One region of the Kitasatospora sp. NPDC056731 genome, then DNA from elsewhere that is predicted to be linked to it. Evidence: riboswitches for the same ligand, from Rfam matches in the RefSeq annotation. Region 1 holds a riboswitch; the other holds the start of a gene.
The links. A riboswitch is a leader RNA that binds a small molecule or an ion and turns the genes downstream of it on or off. The one in region 1 is predicted to bind guanidine.
Positions count from the first base shown of each region.

Region 2: it holds a riboswitch for guanidine, as region 1 does, so the genes downstream of both, AB0R04_RS00680 (MBL fold metallo-hydrolase) here and AB0R04_RS12145 (SMR family transporter) in region 1, are expected to answer to the same signal.

Region 1 covers NZ_JBFBNR010000009.1:185,684-194,438, reverse strand. Annotated here, with positions in the region: partial or broken gene AB0R04_RS12160 ((2Fe-2S)-binding protein) at 1-207, shown strand, start outside; gene AB0R04_RS12155 (xanthine dehydrogenase family protein molybdopterin-binding subunit) at 843-3,170, shown strand; tRNA gene AB0R04_RS12150 (tRNA-Cys) at 3,267-3,338, opposite strand; guanidine-III (ykkC-III) riboswitch at 3,424-3,490, shown strand; gene AB0R04_RS12145 (SMR family transporter) at 3,534-3,848, shown strand; gene AB0R04_RS12140 (MFS transporter) at 3,954-5,411, shown strand; gene AB0R04_RS12135 (hypothetical protein) at 5,415-6,692, opposite strand; gene AB0R04_RS12130 (class F sortase) at 7,105-7,749, shown strand; gene AB0R04_RS12125 (alpha/beta hydrolase-fold protein) at 7,746-8,755, shown strand, end outside.
Region 2 covers NZ_JBFBNR010000001.1:155,930-164,684, reverse strand. Annotated here, with positions in the region: gene AB0R04_RS00705 (DUF4132 domain-containing protein) at 1-409, opposite strand, end outside; gene AB0R04_RS00700 (ABC transporter ATP-binding protein) at 610-1,395, opposite strand; gene AB0R04_RS00695 (iron-siderophore ABC transporter substrate-binding protein) at 1,525-2,550, opposite strand; gene fhuB (Fe(3+)-hydroxamate ABC transporter permease FhuB) at 2,656-4,821, shown strand; gene fes (enterochelin esterase) at 4,843-5,958, shown strand; guanidine-III (ykkC-III) riboswitch at 6,055-6,115, shown strand; gene AB0R04_RS00680 (MBL fold metallo-hydrolase) at 6,128-6,982, shown strand; gene AB0R04_RS00675 (Uma2 family endonuclease) at 7,007-7,558, opposite strand; gene AB0R04_RS00670 (DHA2 family efflux MFS transporter permease subunit) at 7,606-8,755, opposite strand, start outside.

The DNA.
Region 1 (8,755 bases):
GCCGGCGGCGCGAGCGACGTCCAGCAGGCGCTGGCCGAGTCCGGCGCGGTGCAGTGCGGCTACTGCACCCCCGGCATGGCGATGGCGGTGCACGACCTGCTCCAGCGCAACCACCGCCCGACCGAGGTCGAGGCCCGCCAAGCGCTCTGCGGCAACCTCTGCCGCTGCACCGGCTACCGCGGCGTGCTGGCCGCCGTCCAGAGCATCGCCGACGCGCGCGCCGAGGACGTCGAGGAGGCGGAGGAGACGGCCGCCGCGACCGCCGCCCAGGCCGCCTCACCGGCCACCGACCAGGCCGCCGACCAGCCCGCCGGGGAAGCGGCCGCCGGACCGCAGCAGGCCGCCGAACCGCCGGTCTACGCCGACGCCGACGCCTGGATCGAGCACGTCCCGCAGCCGCCCGCCGAGCAGCCCCCGGCCGGCGCCGACCAGCCGTACGGCGACGGCCAGGGCGGCTACGACACCGGCGTGTACGACACCGCCGTCCTGACGCCGGTCCAGGGCATCCCCGCCCAGACCGCCGACGACCAGGTGTACTACCCGCCGCAGGGCTACCCCGAGCAGCCGTACCAGGGCACCCCCGCCCACGGCACCTACGTGCCCGGCGGCTACCCGCAGCAGAACGGCTACGACGCCGGGTACGACGCCCCGGTCTACGAACCCACCCCCGCGCACGGCACGCCGCTGCCCGGGGCCGCCTTCGACGGCACGCCCCCGCACGGCACGCCCTACGTCGCCACGCCCCCGCACGGCGCTCCGGCCGGTGGCACCGCCCCGGCCGGCGTCCCGTACGGCGCCACCCCCGCCCACGGCATCCGGCTCCCCGAGGACGACCACGCATCATGACGTCGCCTACCGACATCGGCGCAGCACTCCAGCAGGACGGCGGCGAGGGCGGCGCACCGGAGCCGTTCGGCCTGGGCAGCTCACCGCTGCGCAGCGACGCGCTGCCCAAGGCGCTCGGCATCTACCCGTACGCGGCCGACCTGTGGGCCGAGGGGCTGCTCTGGGGTGCGGTGCTGCGCTCGCCGCACCCGCACGCCCGGATCAGGGGCATCGACACCGCGGCGGCGCTCGCGCTGCCCGGCGTGCACGCCGTGGTCACCGCCGCCGACCTGCCGCCCGGCCCGGACGGCGCCCCGGACGGCGCCCCGGCCGGGCCGATCGTCGCCGACCGGCCGGTGCTGGCCGCGGGCGTGGTGCGTCACCACGGCGAGCCGATCGCCGCGGTGGCCGCCGACCACCCGGACACCGCCCGGCTGGCGGTCGGTCTGATCGCGGTCGACTACGAGCCGCTGGAGGCCGTCACCGACCCCGAGCAGGCCTTCACCGCCCCGTCGCTGCACCCGGACGGCAACCTGTTCCGCCACCTGCCGCTGCGCACCGGGGACCCGGACGCGGCCGGCGAGATCATCATCGAGGGCCTCTACCAGGTCGGCCGTCAGGACCCGGCCCCGCTCGGCGCCGAGGCCGGGCTGGCCGTACCGCGCCCGGACGGCGGCGTCGAACTGCACCTGTCCTCCACCGACCCGCACGGCGACCGCGACCGCACCGCCGCCTGCCTCGGCCTGGAGCCCGACCGGGTCCGGCTGGTGGTCACCGGCGTGCCGGGGGCCACCACCGACCGCGAGGACCTCTCCTTCCAGGTCACCCTGGCGCTGCTGGCGCTGCGCACCGGCCGCCCGGTGAAGATGACCCTCACCCGCGAGGAGTCCTTCCACACCCATCCCTCGCGCCACCCCGCGCTGCTGCGCTACCGCCACCACGCCGACGCCGAGGGCACCCTGGTGAAGGTCGAGGCGCAGATCCTGCTGGACGGCGGCGCGTACGCGGACGTCTCCGCCGAGGCGCTGGCCGCCGCCACCGCGTTCTCGGTCGGCCCGTACGTCTGCCCGAACGTCTTCGTGGACGCCTGGGCGGTGCGCACCAACAACCCGCCGGCCGGGCGGATGCGCGGCGAGGGCGCGTTGCAGGCCTGCTTCGCCTACGAGTCGCAGCTGGACCAGCTGGCCGCCCGGATCGGCGTGGACCCGGTGGAGATCCGCCGTCGCAACGCGATGGCCACCGGCGACCCGATGCCCACCGGACAGGCCGTCACCTGCCCGGCGCCGGTCGGCGCGCTGCTGGAGGCCGTCGCGGCCGAGCCGCTGCCGGCCCTGCCGGTGGACGACCCGGACGCCGAGTGGCTGCTGCCGGGCGGGCCCGGTGGCGCCGGCGACCCGGCGGCGGTGCGGCGCGGGATCGGCTACGCCGTCGGCATGGTGCACATGCTCGGCGCCGAGGGCGAGGACGAGGTCTCCACCGCCACCGTGCGGGTCAGCGGCGACCACGCCACGGTGATCTGCGCGGCCGTCGACTCCGGACAGGGCTTCGCCACGCTGGCCCGGCAGATCGTGCAGACCGTGCTGGGCGTCAGCGAGGTGTACATCGCGCCGGCCGACAGCGACCAGTCGATCGCCGGTCCCTCCGCCCGCGGCCGGCACACCTGGGTCTCCGGCGGCGCCGTCGAGCGCGCCGCGCTGATGGTCCGCCACCAGCTGCTGCAGCCGATCGCCGCCAACTTCGGGATGTCGGTGGAACTGCTGCAGATCGCCGACGGCAAGATCACCTCGTACGACGGGGTGCTCGGCATGCCGGTCGCCGAGGCGCTGGAGGGCAAGGAGCTCTGGGCGACGGCCCAGTGCCGCCCGCACCCCACCGAGCCGCTGGACGAGTCCGGGCAGGGCGACGCCTTCGTGTCGATCGCGTTCTGCGCGATGCGCGCGGTGGTGGACGTGGACATCGAGCTGGGCGCCGTCCGGGTGGTCGAGATGACGGTCGCCCAGGACGTCGGCCGGGCGCTGAACCCGCGGCAGATCGAGGACCGGATCGAGGCGGGCGTGGCCCAGGGCGTCGGCCTGGCGCTGCTGGAGGACCTGCGCACCGAGGGCGGCGTGCTGCTGAACCCCTCGCTCACCGGCTACCGGCTGCCCACCGCGCTGGACACCCCGCAGGTACGGATCGCCGCCCTGCTGGAGGAGCGGGACGTGGTCGCCACCTTCGGGGCCAAGGCGGTCAGCGCCGCCCCCGCGGTGGTCGCCCCGGCGGCGGTGGCCGCCGCCGTCCGGGCGGCCACCGGCCTGCCGGTCGGCCGGCTGCCGATCCGGCCGGAGGACGCGGTCGCGGTCTGAAGGGCGGGGGCGGCGGTTTCGGCCGACCGCCCCGGAAATGGCGGAAACAGGAATTGCCGGTCGACGGAATGTCGACCGGCAATTCCATTTCCGGCGAGGCCATGACGGGAATCGAACCCGTGTACACCGCTTTGCAGACGGTTCCCTAAGCCACTCGGGCACACGGCCAGTGAATTCATAGTGGCGGAATGCGCGGGGGGCCGTCAACGGTGGAATGTAAATTCTGTATGGCGGCTTGTGCTACGGTCGGAACCAGGTGGTCGGTTGCCCGGCCGCCCCGGACGAGCGCGTCGTACCCGGTGACGACAAGACGGCGCAGTTCAGCGGCAATCCGGCCGCTGTGGACTGCGGAGGTAGGCCGTCATGGCATGGCTCGTTCTGATCATCTCGGGTGTCCTGGAGACCGTGTGGGCGGTGGCCCTGGAGTCGTCCAAGGGCTTTTCCCGGCTCACCCCCAGCCTCGTCTTCGGTGTGACCCTGCTGCTGAGCATGGGCGGGCTGGCGTACGCGATGCGCACCATTCCGATCGGCACCGGCTACGCGGTCTGGGTCGGCATCGGTGCGGTCGGCACCGCGCTCTACGGCATGGCCGTCCTGGGGGACGCGGTGACGGCGGCCCGGATCGGCTGCCTGCTGCTCATCGTCTCCGGCGTGGTCGGCCTGAAGGTGCTCCACTGACCGCCGCCTGAGCTTCCCCTGACCCTGGTCCTAAGCCCTGCGGACTAGCTGATCACCGACTCGGGTCAGGGGTCATGAAGGCAGACGGCCCTTACGATGTTACGTATGACCACTGCCTCCCCCACCTCGGTCGACTCCGCCTCGATACCCTCCGAACCCGACCCCGGTGGCGGGGTCCTCAGCGGCCGCTACCGCGCTCTGACGCTGGGGATCGTGTCGGTGGTCCTGGTGATCGCCTTCGAGGCGACCGCCGTCAACACCGCGATGCCGACCGCGGCCCGCCAGCTGAACGGCATCGGGCTGTACGCCTTCGCCTTCTCCGGCTACTTCACCACCACGCTGTTCGCGCTGGTCGTCTCCGGGCAGTGGTGCGACCGGCGCGGACCGTTGCAGCCGCTGTTCACCGGCATCGCGGTGTTCGGCGTGGGCCTGGTGGTGGCCGGGACGGCGCCGGGCATGTGGGTGTTCGTGGCCGGGCGGGCGATCCAGGGCCTGGGCGGCGGGCTGGTGATCGTCGCGCTGTACGTGGTGGTCGGCCGGGCCTACCCGGAGCGGCTGCGGCCGGCGGTGTTCGCGGCCTTCTCCTCGGCCTGGGTGCTGCCCTCGATCATCGGGCCGCTGGTCTCCGGCGCGATCACCCAGCACCTCGGCTGGCGCTGGGTGTTCCTGGCCGTGCCGGTGCTGATCCTGCTGCCGCTGGCCGTGATGGGCCCCGCGCTGACCCGCTCCGAGCGGGAGCACCCGGTGGCCAGGGGCGCGGAGTTCGACCGCCGGCGCACCCTGCTGGCCGCGATGGCGGCGCTCGGTGCCGGCCTGCTGCAGTACGCGGGCGGGCGGCACGACCTGATCGGGCTGCTCCCCGGGACCGTCGGGGCGGCGCTGCTGGTGCCGGCCGTCCTGGGGCTGTTGCCCGAGCGGACCCTGCGGGCCGGGCGGGGGCTGCCGGCGGTGATCCTGCTGCGCGGACTGGCGGCCGGGGCGTTCCTCGGGGCCGAGGCCTTCGTCCCGCTGATGATGACCACCGAGCGAGGCCTCTCGCCGACGATGTCGGGGCTCACTCTGACCAGCGGCGGGCTCACCTGGGCGCTGGGCTCCTGGCTGCAGGGGCGGCCGGGGGCCGAGCGCTACCGCGAGGCGATGATCCGGGGCGGGTTCGTGCTGACCGCGGTGGCGATCGCGGGCGCCGCGCTGGTGCTGGTCCCGGCGGTGCCGGCCTGGGTGGCGGCGGTGGCCTGGGGCGTCGGCGGCATCGGGATGGGACTGACGGTCGCGAGCGTCAGCGTGCTGATGATGAAGCTCTCCGCGCCGGAGGACGCCGGGGTGAACTCGGCGGCCCTGCAGATGAGCGACGCGCTCGGCAACGTCCTGCTGACGGGCCTGGCGGGAGTGATGTTCGCGGTGCTGGGCGGCGGCTCGCTCGCCGCCGCCCACGAGGGTGCCGGGGCCACCGGCTCCTCCGGTGCCGCCGGGTCGCCCGTGGCGTTCGCGGTGATCCTGCTGGCCATGGCCGGCGTGGCGCTGCTGGGGGCGCTGCTCTCCGGCCGGGTCCGGACCCGGTCCTGAGGGTCAGCCGGCGGCGGGCACCGGCGGCGTCCCGGGGGTGCCGAGGAAGGCCTCCCAGCCGCCGGTCGGCGCCTGGCCCGGGGCGAGGCCCTGGAGCTTGCGCAGCACCGCCGGGTCCTGGGCGTCCAGCCAGTCCACCAGTTGGCGGAACGAGACCAGCCGGACCTCCGGCTTGTCCGCGATCGTCCGGAGCACGTCCTCGACGGCGTTCATGTAGATGCCGCCGTTCCACTCCTCGAAGTGGTTGCCGATGACGTAGGGCGCCCGGTTGCCGTTGTAGGTGCGGTCGAAGCCCAGCAGGTAGGAGTCGCGGGCCTGGGCCTGGAAGCCCGGGTAGAGCGCCGGGTCGGCCTTGGTGTTGGGGCCGCACTGGTTGTACATGATGTTGTAGTCCATCGACAGCACCTGGAAGGTGTGCCCGGGGAAGGGGATGGACTGCAGCGGGAGGTCCCAGAGCGCGCCGCCCTGGATCTTCTGCGGCCACACCTGGGTGCCGTTGCCGCTGCTGTCGTAGCGCCAGCCGCGCTTGACCGCGGTGGGCAGCAGGTTGCGCTGGCCCTCCAGGCAGGGGGTGCGGCTGCCGACCAGCTCCCTGTGGTAGTCGAAGGGCAGCGCCGGCAGGTCGGTGAAGCCGGTGTTGGTGCGCCAGTTCGTCACGAAGTCCATGGCCTGCTGGATCTCGCTGTCCCACTCCTCCGGGGACCACTTGCCGACGCCGGTGGAGCCGCAGAAGTGGCCGTTGAAGTGGGTGCCGATCTCGTGGCCCTCCAGCCAGGCCGCGTGCACGTTCTCCAGGGTGTCGTGGATGTGCTGGTCGGTGAGGTAGCCGATCTCGGAGGCGCCGACCTTGTGCTGCGGGGGGCGGTAGAGGTCCTTCTTGGACTCGGGCAGCAGGTAGAGGCCGCTGAGGAAGAAGGTCATCGAGGCGTTGTGCTCCTGCGCCAGCCGGCGGAAGCGGGCGAACAGGCCGTTGTCGAGTTCGCCGGCGCCGTCCCAGGAGAAGACCACGAACTGCGGCGGCCTCTCGCCGGCCTTGAGCCGCTCGGGGGTGGGCTGGTGGGGCTGGGCCCCGGTGTCGGAGGTGGAGCCGTCGCCGATCAGGACGGCCTGCGGCTCGGCGGTGTCCGTGGGGCCGGCACTCTCGTCGACGGCCGCGCCGGTGGGGGGGACGGCCGAGCCGACCATCGGCTTGTCGGCGCTGTTGCTTCCGCAGCCGGTCGCCAGGGTGGCGGCGGAGGCCGCACCGGCGGCCAGCAGGGTGCGGCGGGAGAGAGCGGCCATGGTCACTCCGTTCATGAGGCGTTCGGCAGGCGTACAGGCGTACAGGCGTGCGGAAATCCGGTCGGACAAGTGGGGTGATAGAACCCGTGACCGGGTCAGCATGCCAGCTGGGCCCGATCGGTCGACGAGGCGCCACCCGCGGTCGTCATCGATCGCCCGATTGACGCAACCGGACAGGCCCCCCGCGCCGTCGAAGCTCGTACCGAGGCGTTCCGGTGGCGCCGTCACCTGGGAAACGGCCGTCGCGTTCCGTCACCGGGTGCCCACTGGGCGCACGGATTCGGGCGATTGCCCTGCCGAACGGGGGGTGTCATTACGCCCATCGTGTGGACGTGCTTTAAGGTCCGATCCGATTGAATTGTTTCCCAGGAAACTCCCAGGATCGGGAATCCGTCGGTAGAGGGGAGCGCCCGTGGGCGTCCAGCAGAGCAGGAGCCCGTGGCCGGGCACCCTGGCGGCCGGTGCCGCGCTGGTACTCGGCGCCTGGCTGCTGCACGACGGCGGGCAGGGCGCGCTGCCGCCCGCCCCCGGCAGCACGCAGACGCTGTCCGGCTTCGCCCCGGTCTCCGTCGCCCCGCCACTGGGCCCGTCCGACCCCACCCGCATCCGCATCCCGGCCGTCCGGCTGGACGCCCCGGTCACCGCGCTCGGCCTCGACCCCGACGGCCACCTCCAGGCCCCGCCCGAGGCGGACCGCAACCTGGCGGGCTGGTACCGCGGCGGGGCCAGCCCCGGGCAGCGCGGCACCGCCATCCTGGCCGGGCACGTCGACAACAAGGCCGGCCCGGCCGTCTTCTACAACCTGGGGGCGCTCCGGCGCGGAGACCGGATCGAGATCGCCCGCGCGGACGGCGCCGTCGCCGTCTACCAGCTGTACGCCATCGAAGTGCACGACCGAAAGGACTTCCCGGACGACCGGGTCTACCGCCAGGCCGCCGACGCTCAGCTGCGGGTCATCACCTGCGGCGGCGCGTACAGCGCCGAGCACGGCTACGAGGGCAACGTCGTCGCCTACGGCTTCCTGGCCGACACCACCCGGCCGGGCAAAGCCGCATGACCACGCTGACCCTCGCCACCCGCTGGAACCCGATCGACTGGCCGCTCACCCACGGCCCGATCCCGTACGCCGTGCTCGCCGCGGGCTGGGGGTCGCTGGTCCTGCTCGCGTTCTCCCGCCACGAACGCTGGCGGGCCCCGCGCCTCTTCGGCGCCCTGATGCTGGCCGGAACGCTCACCGCCCTGGTGAAGCTCGGCGTCGACGGCTGGTGGCACCCCTTCCCGGAGGGCACACCGGACTTCGTCCTGCGCTGGATAGCCGTCGCGCTGTTCGCGATATCCCTGGTCTGCTTCCGCGCGCCGCTGCTCGCCGTCCGCCGGCGGCTGCTGGCGACCGGAGCTGCCGTCCTGGTGCTGCTGATGGCCGCCTCGCAGGTCAACCGGGGCTTCGACCAGTACCCGACCGCCCGGGCCATGCTGGTGCCCGAGATCCAGGCGCTGACCACGGGCAAGGTGGCCAGCACCGTCGCCGCCACGCCCGGCAAGCCCGTCGAGGAGCTCTGGCACGCGCCGCCCGGCCTGCCCGCGAAGGGCACCCTCTCCACCGTGACCATCCCCGGCGCCAAGTCCGGCTTCACGGCCCGCGACGGGTACGTCTACCTGCCGCCCGCCTACCAGGCCAATCCCCGGCCGCTGCTGCCCGTCGTGGTGCTGCTGCCCGGCCAGCCCGGCGCCCCGGTGGACTGGATCACCTCCGGGGCCATCCAGGAGACCCTGGACGCGTTCGCCGCCGACCACCAGGGCCTCGCCCCGATCGTGGTGGTCGCCGACCCCACCGGCAGCCCGTTCACCAACACGCTCTGCATGGACTCCCGGATCGCCAAGGCGCACACCTACCTGGCCACCGACGTCCCGGACTGGATCCACCACAACCTGCAGACCGCCACCGGCCGGGGCGCCTTCGCCATCGGCGGGCTCTCGCTCGGCGGCACCTGCTCGCTCCAGCTGGCCGTCAACGCACCCGGGGTCTACGGCACCTTCCTGGACATCTCCGGCCAGGACGAGCC
Region 2 (8,755 bases), on a different contig from region 1:
GGTGGGGTATCAGGATCTCGCCGTCGGTGAGCCGGACGGTGTCGCCGTCCAGGTCCACCAGGCCGAGCCCGCGCTCGGCGTCCGCGCCGCGCAGGAAGCCGGCGACGGCGCCGTCCGAGCCGGTGACCACCAGGTCGCGCAGGACGCCCTGCCAGGCCTCGTCCGCCCAGACCGCGGTCAGCACGGCGGCGGGCACCGGCAGCGAGCGCACCATCCACCGCTCGACGTCCTCCTGGCAGCGCCGCTCGTGCGCGGCCAGCCACTCGGTGAGCTGCCTGAGCTGGGCGACCACCGGATCGTCACCGAGCTTCGACGGCAGGGACTTCAGCTCGCGGCCCGCCGCGTTGCGGCAGACCACCTTGCCCTCCCCGTCGAGCGCGACGCGGTACCCTCCCGCACCTGTTTCCACCCATGCCACGGACGTCTCCTCCCACCTGCCGGTCAGCGATGTGAGGAACGTAGCGAGGCCCACTGACAAAGCGGCGGCCGGGGAGGCCGTTGCGCGGCTTCCGGGGCACAAACCCGTCGAACGAGTGAACGGGGCAGGCGGCCCGCCGCCTGCCCCGCCACCCGTCTCTCGCCGCCCGCCAGGTCATACCTGACGAATCGTCAACGCACCGGCGCCGCCCGGGGGATGATCACCGGCGCGCCGTCGCCGGGGGCGGCGAGCACGTCGCTGTCGATGTCGTACAACGCGCGCACCAGCGGCGCGTCGACCACCTCGCGGGGCGGGCCGCAGGCCACCACCGAGCCGTCGCGCAGGGCGACGACCAGGTCGGCGTAGCGGGCCGCCGCCGCGAGGTCGTGCAGCACCATGACGACCGTCCGCCCGCCGGCGGCGACCTCGCGGACCAGTTCCAGCACCTCGACGGCGTGCCCGAGGTCGAGCGCGCTGGTGGGTTCGTCGAGCAGCACGACGGGCGCGTCCTGGGCGAGCACCATGGCGAGCCAGCAGCGCTGCCGCTGGCCGCCGGAGAGACGGTCCAGCCGGCGGTCGGCGAGCTCCTCGACGCCGGTGGCGCGCAGCGCCCGCGCGGTGAGCCGCTCGTCGTCGGCCGACCACTGGCGGAAGAGCCCCTGGTGCGGGTGGCGGCCGTAGCGGACGAGTCCGGCGACGGTGACCGCCTCGGGGGCCTGCGGGCTCTGCGGGAGCAGCGCGACCCGGTGCGCGGCCTGGCGCGGCCGCAGCCGCCAGACGTCCTCGCCGCCGACCAGCACCCGCCCGCCGTCCGGCCGGTGCAGCCGGGCGACGGCCCGCAGCAGGGTGGACTTGCCGCAGCCGTTCGGGCCGACGACGGCCACCACCCGGCCGGCCGGGACGGTGAGGTCGACGCCGGCGAGCACCGGGCGGCCGGGGCCGTAGCCGGCGGTGAGGCCCTGGATCGTCAACTCCATCGAGGGTTCCTTCGGTTGGAGGGGGCTGCGGGCCGACTGGGCGAGGTGCCGGCCGGCCGGGCACGGGCGCGAACGGGGGCGCGGGCACGGGCCCAAACACGGGCCCGAACGGGCCCGAACGCGGACCGGTCAGGAGGCGGCGAGCGCCTTGCCGATGTCGCCGATGACCACGTCGGCCGCGAGCGGCCCGCCGCGGGTGGACCAGACCGACCCGTCCACGGTGACGGCGTGCTTGTTCTTCACCGCGCCCAGCTCCTGGTAGGCGGGCTTGGACTGGACGTCCTTGAGCGCGGTCTTGCCGTCGTCGGTGAGGGTGGACAGGAACAGCCAGTCGCCGTCGATCTCGGCGAGCTTCTCCAGGCTGAGCGCCGGGCTGTGCGCGTTGCCGTCCTTGTCCTGCGCGGCCGGGCGGGTGAGGCCCATGTCGAGGGCGACGCCGCTGGCGAACTGCTTCTTCTCCATCCAGCTCGGCCCGGTGGGGTTCCAGCGGACGATGGAGACGGCCGCGCCCTTGTTCTTGTCGAGGTCGCCTCCGGCCTTGGCGGCCTTGGCCTCGTAGTCGGCGATCACCTTGTTGCTCTGGTCGAGCTTGTTGACGGCGTTTCCGATGCCGCGGAAGGCGAGCTTCCAGTCGTCGGTGGGTGCCATGGTGACGAGGGTGGCGGGGGTGATCTCGCGCAGCTGCTTGAGCATCTGCTCGTCCTGCATGTCGCCGGCCAGGATGAGGTCGGGCTTGGCGGCGATGACCTTGTCCATCACGGGCTGCAGCAGGTTGCCGACCACCGGGACGCCCTGGACCTTGTCCTTGAGGTAGGCCGGCGGCTCGTTGAGCCCCTGACCGTTGGTGATGCCGACGGGCTTGACGCCGAGGGCGAGCACCGCGTCGAGGTCCTCCTGGGTGAGGGTGACGATCCGCTGGGGCGCGGCGGGGATCTCGACGGCCTTGCCGGTCGCGTCCTTGACGGTGCGCTTGCCGCCGGCCGCGTCCGCCGCCGGGCTGCCGGCGGCGGCGGAGCCGCCCGCGGAGCCCGAGGATCCGGAGGAGGACCCGGAGGAGCCGCACCCGGCGAGCAGGAGGGCGGCCGCCCCGGTGACGGCCAGCGCCCGGGCCGCGCGGCGGCGGACGGGGTGGAGCGGGCTCTGGGCGAACAGCATGGGTGCCTCCGGGCAGCGGTGGTACGGGGGTTGGGCGGCGTCCGGGTGACCCGGCACGGTGGCGGTGCCCACAGGACGATGCGCTCATTAGGTTAGCCTTACCTTATGACATTGTCGCAAGTGGGCGCCCCCGGGGAGTCCCGCACCGAGCCGGACGCCCCGCCGCCACCGCCGCCACCGCGCGGGGACGGCCGCCGCGCCGCCTGGCCGATCGCCCTCGGCGCGGTCGCGGTCCTGCTCGCCCTCGCCGCGCTCTCGCTGTCCGTCGGCGCCGGGGAGGTCGGCCCCGGGCGGGTGCTGGACTACCTGCTGGACCGCCACGGCGCCCGCGCGGACGGCCGGCTCGCCCTCGTCGTCGGCGACCTGCGCCTGCCCCGCACGGCCACCGCCCTGCTGGTCGGCGCCGCGCTCGGGGTCGCCGGGGCGCAGTTGCAGTCCGTCACCCGCAACCCGCTCGCCGAGACCGGACTGCTCGGCGTCAACGCCGGCGCCTCGCTGGGGGTCGTGCTCGGCATCGCCGTGCTCGGCATCCAGACCTCGTACGGGTACCTGGCCTTCGCCTTCGGCGGCGCCGTGCTCGCCAGCACTCTGGTGCTGCTCATCGCGGGCGCCCGGGGCGGGTCGCCGATGCGGCTGGTGCTCGGCGGCTCGGCGGTCGGCGCCACCTTCGGCGGGCTCACCGGCGTGCTGATCGTCAACTCGCCCGAGGCGTACGACCGGTACCGGGTGTGGGTGCTGGGTTCGCTGGCCGGGGTGGAGGGCTGGACGACGCTGCGCCAGCTCGCCCCGGTACTCGCCGTGGGCTTCCTGCTCGCCCTGCTCGCCACCCGGCCGCTCACCGCGCTCGCGCTCGGCGACGACCTCGCCCGCGGCCTCGGCCACCGCCCCGGCGCCACCCGGGCCGCGGTCGCCTTCGCCGTCACCCTGCTGACCGCCTCGGCCGTCGCGCTGGCCGGCCCGATCTCCTTCCTCGGCCTGCTCGCCGGATTCCTGGCGCGGGCCGTCGCCGGCCCCAGGGTCGGGCAACTCACCGTGCTCGCCGGGCTGTTCGGCGCCGCCGTGCTCACCGGGGCCGATGTGCTGGCCCGGGTGGTGGCCCGCCCGTTCGAGGCGCCGGTGTCGGTGATCGTCTCCCTGGTCGGCGCCCCCGCGCTGATCGCGATCGTCCGCTCCCGCCGGACCGCCGCGCTCGGCATGGCCGATCCGGCCGAGCCCGCCCCCGTCCGGCGGTCCGAGCCGCCCGCGCCCACACCCGACCTGGTGCTGCGGCGCGGCGTCTGGTCGCTGCTGCTCCCCCGCCGGGCGCTGCTCGCCTCGCTCGCCCTGGCCGCGGCGCTGCTCGCCGTCGTCGTCGTGTCCGCCCACGCCGGGCAGAGCGAACTCGGCCTTGGCCGCACCCTCCAGGCCGTGTTCGGCTACGGCGACCGGCTGGACGTGCTGCTGGTGCAGAAGTTCCGGCTCGGCCGGATCGTCGCCGGGCTCGCCGCCGGCGCCGCCCTCGGCCTGGCCGGCTGCCTCACCCAGACCCTCGCCCGCAACCGCCTCGCCACCCCCGAACTGCTCGGTGTCAACGACGGCGCCACCGCCGCCGTCCTGATCTCCGCCACCGTCTCCGGCACCTTCGGCGCCTGGTGGGCCGGCCCGCTCGGCGCGCTGGCCGCCGTCCTGGTCGTCACCCTGGTCTCCGGCGGGCTCGGCGCGCAGGGCTACCGGGTGCTGGTCGTCGGCCTCGCGATGTCCGCACTCGCCTCGGCCGTCATCCAGGTCGCGCTCGCCCGCCGCTCGCTCAACTCGGCCGGCTCGCTGTACGTCTGGACCTCCGGCAGCCTCAACGGGCGGGACTACGCCGTCGCCACCCCGATCCTGATCGGGCTGGCCGTGCTCGTGCCGCTCGCGCTGGCGGCGGCCCGGCGACTGGCCGTGCTGCGCTTCGACGACAGCGTGGCCGCCTCGCTGGGCGTCGACCCGGGCCGGGTCCGGCTCGGCTGCCTGCTGCTGGCCGTCGCGCTGGCCGGACTGGCCGTCGGCGTGTGCGGGCCGGTCGGCTTCGTCGCGCTGGCCGCGCCCGTGATCGCCGGGCGGCTGGCCGGGCCGGCGCGCGTACCGGTCCTCGGCTCGGCACTGACCGGCGCCGTCCTCGTCGTGACCGCCGACACCGTGGGGCGGGTGCTGATCGGCGGGGTGGAGATCCCGGTCGGCATCGTCACCACCGTCCTCGGCGGCCCCTTCCTGCTCTGGGTGCTGCTCGGCCGCAAGGGCACCCCCGCCTAACCTCCCCGAGGAGTCCCGCAGATGGAAACCCTTCCCCTGGTCGAGCCCGATCCGGCCGACCCCGCCTACCGCCTGGTCACCTTCGTGCACGAGGACGCGTCGTGCGACGGCGTGCTCGCCCTCCTGCACACCGTCACCGACAAGGACCGGCACGCCGGCGACCTCGCCCCGCACCTGATGACCCGCCGCGACGACGGCCGTTGGGCGATCACCTACCGGCTGCGCGCCGACCACCGGGCGTCCTACCAGCTGTACCCGTTCCGCGGGGACGCCCCCGGCACCACCCGGGCGGACTGGCTGCGCGTCCTCGACCACGCCCGCCCCGACCCGCACGACGCCGCCCCCCGGCTGCCCGCCCGCGACGGGCGCCACCCGTCGTCCGTGCTCAGCCTGCCCGACGCCCCCGCCCAGCCGTACGTCCGGCGGCGCGACGGCGTGCCGCGCGGGCGGACGGTGGCCCACGAGGTGGCCGGGCGGCGGGTGGACGTCTACCTCCCCGCCGGTGGCGGAGCGTCCGCCGGTGGCGGGCCGTTCGCGGTGGCCGTGCTGCTGGACGGCGAGATGTGGGGCGAGGTGCTGTCGGTCGGCGACACCCTCGACAACCTGGCGGCGGACGGCGCCATCCCGCCCACCGTCGCCCTGCTCGTCCACACCATGGGCCCCTGCCGCCCCGACGACCTCAGCTGCAACCCGGCCTTCGTCGACCTCCTCGCCGACCGCCTCCTCCCCTGGGCGGCAGCGGAGTTCGGCACCACCACCGACCCGGCCGGCACCGTCATCGCCGGCCAGAGCGCGGGCGGCCTCACCGCCGCCTTCGCCGCGTTCCGGCGCCCCGACCGCTTCGGCGGCGCGCTCTGCCAGTCCGGTTCCTTCTGGTGGCCGGACGAGACCGAGTTCGACGAGGGCAGTGAGTGGCTGACCCGCCAATTCGCCCGCGAGCAGCGGCGGGAGGCCCGGTTCTACGTCGAGGTCGGCCTCCAGGAGTGGATGCTGCTCCCGCAGAACCGCCACCTGCGCGACGTCCTCACCGCCCGCGGCTACGACCTCGCGTACCGCGAGTTCAACGGCGGTCACGACTACGCCTGTTGGCGCGGCGGGCTGGCGGACGGGCTGGCGCACCTGCTGGGGCGTGCCTGACGGTTCCCGGCGAATCGGCGAATCGGCGGACCGGCGGACCGGCGGACCGGCGGACCGGCGCACGGCGACGGGGGCGTGCTAGCGTCCCGGTGGCGGCGCGCCGGTGACCGCCCCGGACGAGATGTGCGCCGTACCCGGCCCGCCAAGACGACGCACCCAGGGAGACGTCATGGCCGCCGGTGCCCCGATCGCCCGTCCGCTCGACGTGCGGTGGATCCACGGATCCCCGTCCGCGAAGCACAACACGGACCCGGACATCCAGGTCCACGCGTACGACGAGCACACCGTCATCCTGCGGCAGAACAAGGCGGTCAACTACGAGGCGCCGTTCCTGTTCCTGCTGTTCGGGGGCGAGCGGGCCGTCCTGATCGACACCGGGGCCACCGCCTCCGCCGCGTACTTCCCGCTGCGCACCGTGGTCGACGGGCTCATCGACCGGTGGCTCGCCGACAACCCCCGCGACGGCTACGGGCTGCTCGTCCTGCACACCCACCCGCACGGCGACCACGTCGCGGGCGACGGGCAGTTCGCCGACCGGCCCGCGACGACCCTGGTCGGCGCCGACCCGGCCACGGCCTGGCCGTACTTCGGCTTCGACCAGGACCCGGACGCCGTCGCGCGGGTGGACCTCGGCGGCGGCCGGGTGCTCGAGTGCCTGGCCACCCCGGGCCACCACCCGGCGGCCGTCACCTACTACGACCCGTGGACGGGCCTGCTGCTCACCGGCGACACCGTCTACCCGGGCCGCCTCTACATCGACGACTGGCCGGCCTTCACCCGCACCGTCGACCGGCTGATCGACTTCGCCGAACGCCGCCCGGTGACGCACCTGCTCGGCTGCCACATCGAGATGACCCGCACCCCCGGCGTCGACTACCCCATCCGCACGACCCACCAGCCCGACGAGCCGCCCCTGCAGCTGACCGTCGGACACCTCCGGGCCATCCGCACCGCACTCGCCGACCTCGGCGACCGGCCGCGTCGGCACGCCCTGCCCGACCTGATCCTCTGGCCGAGCGCCTGAGCCCACCGGTCGGGCGCTCGGCGATCAGTCCTTGTACGGGACGAGCCGCGAGAGGTCCAGTTCGAAGCCGAACGGATCGGGAACGCTGATCGTCTCGCCGAACTCCCGCTCGGTCCTCGTGTGGTACCGGTCGTGGTTCGGCTCGGAGAACAGCGTGGCCGTCCGCTGCCGCGGGTCCACGATCAGGTAGAGCGGGAAGCCCATGCGCGGGTAGTCGCGGACCTTCCCCGTCCAGTCGTTCTCGGGATTGGACGGGGAGACGATCTCGACGGCGATCAGGGCCAGCTCGGCGGGGATGTCGTGGCCGGCCAGGTCGATGACGTCCTCGGGCAGGTACGTGAGGTCGGGATTGCGCACGGAGCCGACCTCGGGTGAGGAGAGATCACTGTTCCCGGTGGGGAAGTAGCCGGGAGGGCAGTGCGCCTCGAACTGGCGTTGGACCAGCGCGAGGTTCAGCTGGTGGACCGACGACGGTGACGCCTGCATGACGATGATGTCGCCGGACAACTCCACCTTGTAGCCGTCCGGGAGACTGCGCCGGGCCTCTTCGAGAAGACGGTAGCGCTCGGGGTTCATGGACTCTCCTCCAGTGCTCCGGCCACCGTACGGCAGCCGGAGCCGATTCAGGGTGCCGGCGCCTCCCGGGGGAGGCGGGTGGTGAGGAGGGTGCCGGCGGCGACCAGGGCTGCGGTGAGCAGGAGCGCGAGGCGGTAGGGGCCGGGTGAGCCGCCGTCGGTGTCCAGGGCGCCGATGAGGGCGGCGGTGGCGGCGATGCCGAGGGCGCCGCCGAGGGTGCGGACGATGGTGAACAGGCCCATGGCACGGCCCATCGCGGGCCCGGGGACGTCGGCGAAGCCGGCGATCTGGACGGTGAGCACGGCGGTGCCCAGGACGAGCCCGACCGCGAACATCAACGCCCGTACGGCCCAGGGGTTCTCGGCGAAGCCGAGGGCGGCCAGGACGAGCGCGGCGAGCAGCAGCGCGGGCAGCGCGAGGCGGCGGGGGCCGAACCGGGGCAGCAGGCGGTCGACCACCTGGGAGGCGGCCATCAGGCCGATCGCCTCGGGGAAGACGCTCAGCCCGGCGTCGAGGGCCGAGGCCCCGAGGGCGGCCTGGTAGAGCAGCGGGAGGACGAACAGGGCGCCCATCAGGCCGGCCGAGGTGAGCAGGGCCAGCCAGGTGGCGGTGCCGAAGGTGCGGTCGGCGAGCTGCCGCAGGTCCACCAGTGGTTCGGCGGAGCGGAGTTGGTGGCGGACGGCGATGCCGAGCAGGAGGAGCCCGGCCACGCCGCCGAGCGCTACTCCGGGCGAGGACCAGCCGTGCGCCGGGCCGAAGCCGAGCGCGTAGGTGAGCAGTCCGAGGCCGGGGGTGGCGAGCAGGAAGCCGGTGGAGTCGAAGCGGCCGGCCGGGGGCTCGTCCGCCGCGCGCAGGCCGATGAGCCCGGTCACGACGGCCGCGACCCCGATCGGCACGTTGACCAGGAACAGCCAGTGCCAGGAGAGGTGTTCGGTCAGGAGGCCGCCGAGCGGCGGGCCGAGGGCGGGCATCAGGGCGGTCGGGACGATCAGGATCCGGCCCAGGCCGGCCCGCTCGTGCGGGGCGAAGGCCCGGAACAGCAGGGTCATCCCGACGGGGGTGAGCAGCCCGCCGGCCACGCCCTGGACGGCCCGCGCGGCGGCGAGCGAGCCGAGGCCGGGCGCGGCGGCGCACAGGGCGGAGGCGAGGGTGAACGCGGCCAGGGAGCCGAGGAAGACCCGTTTCACGCCGAACCGG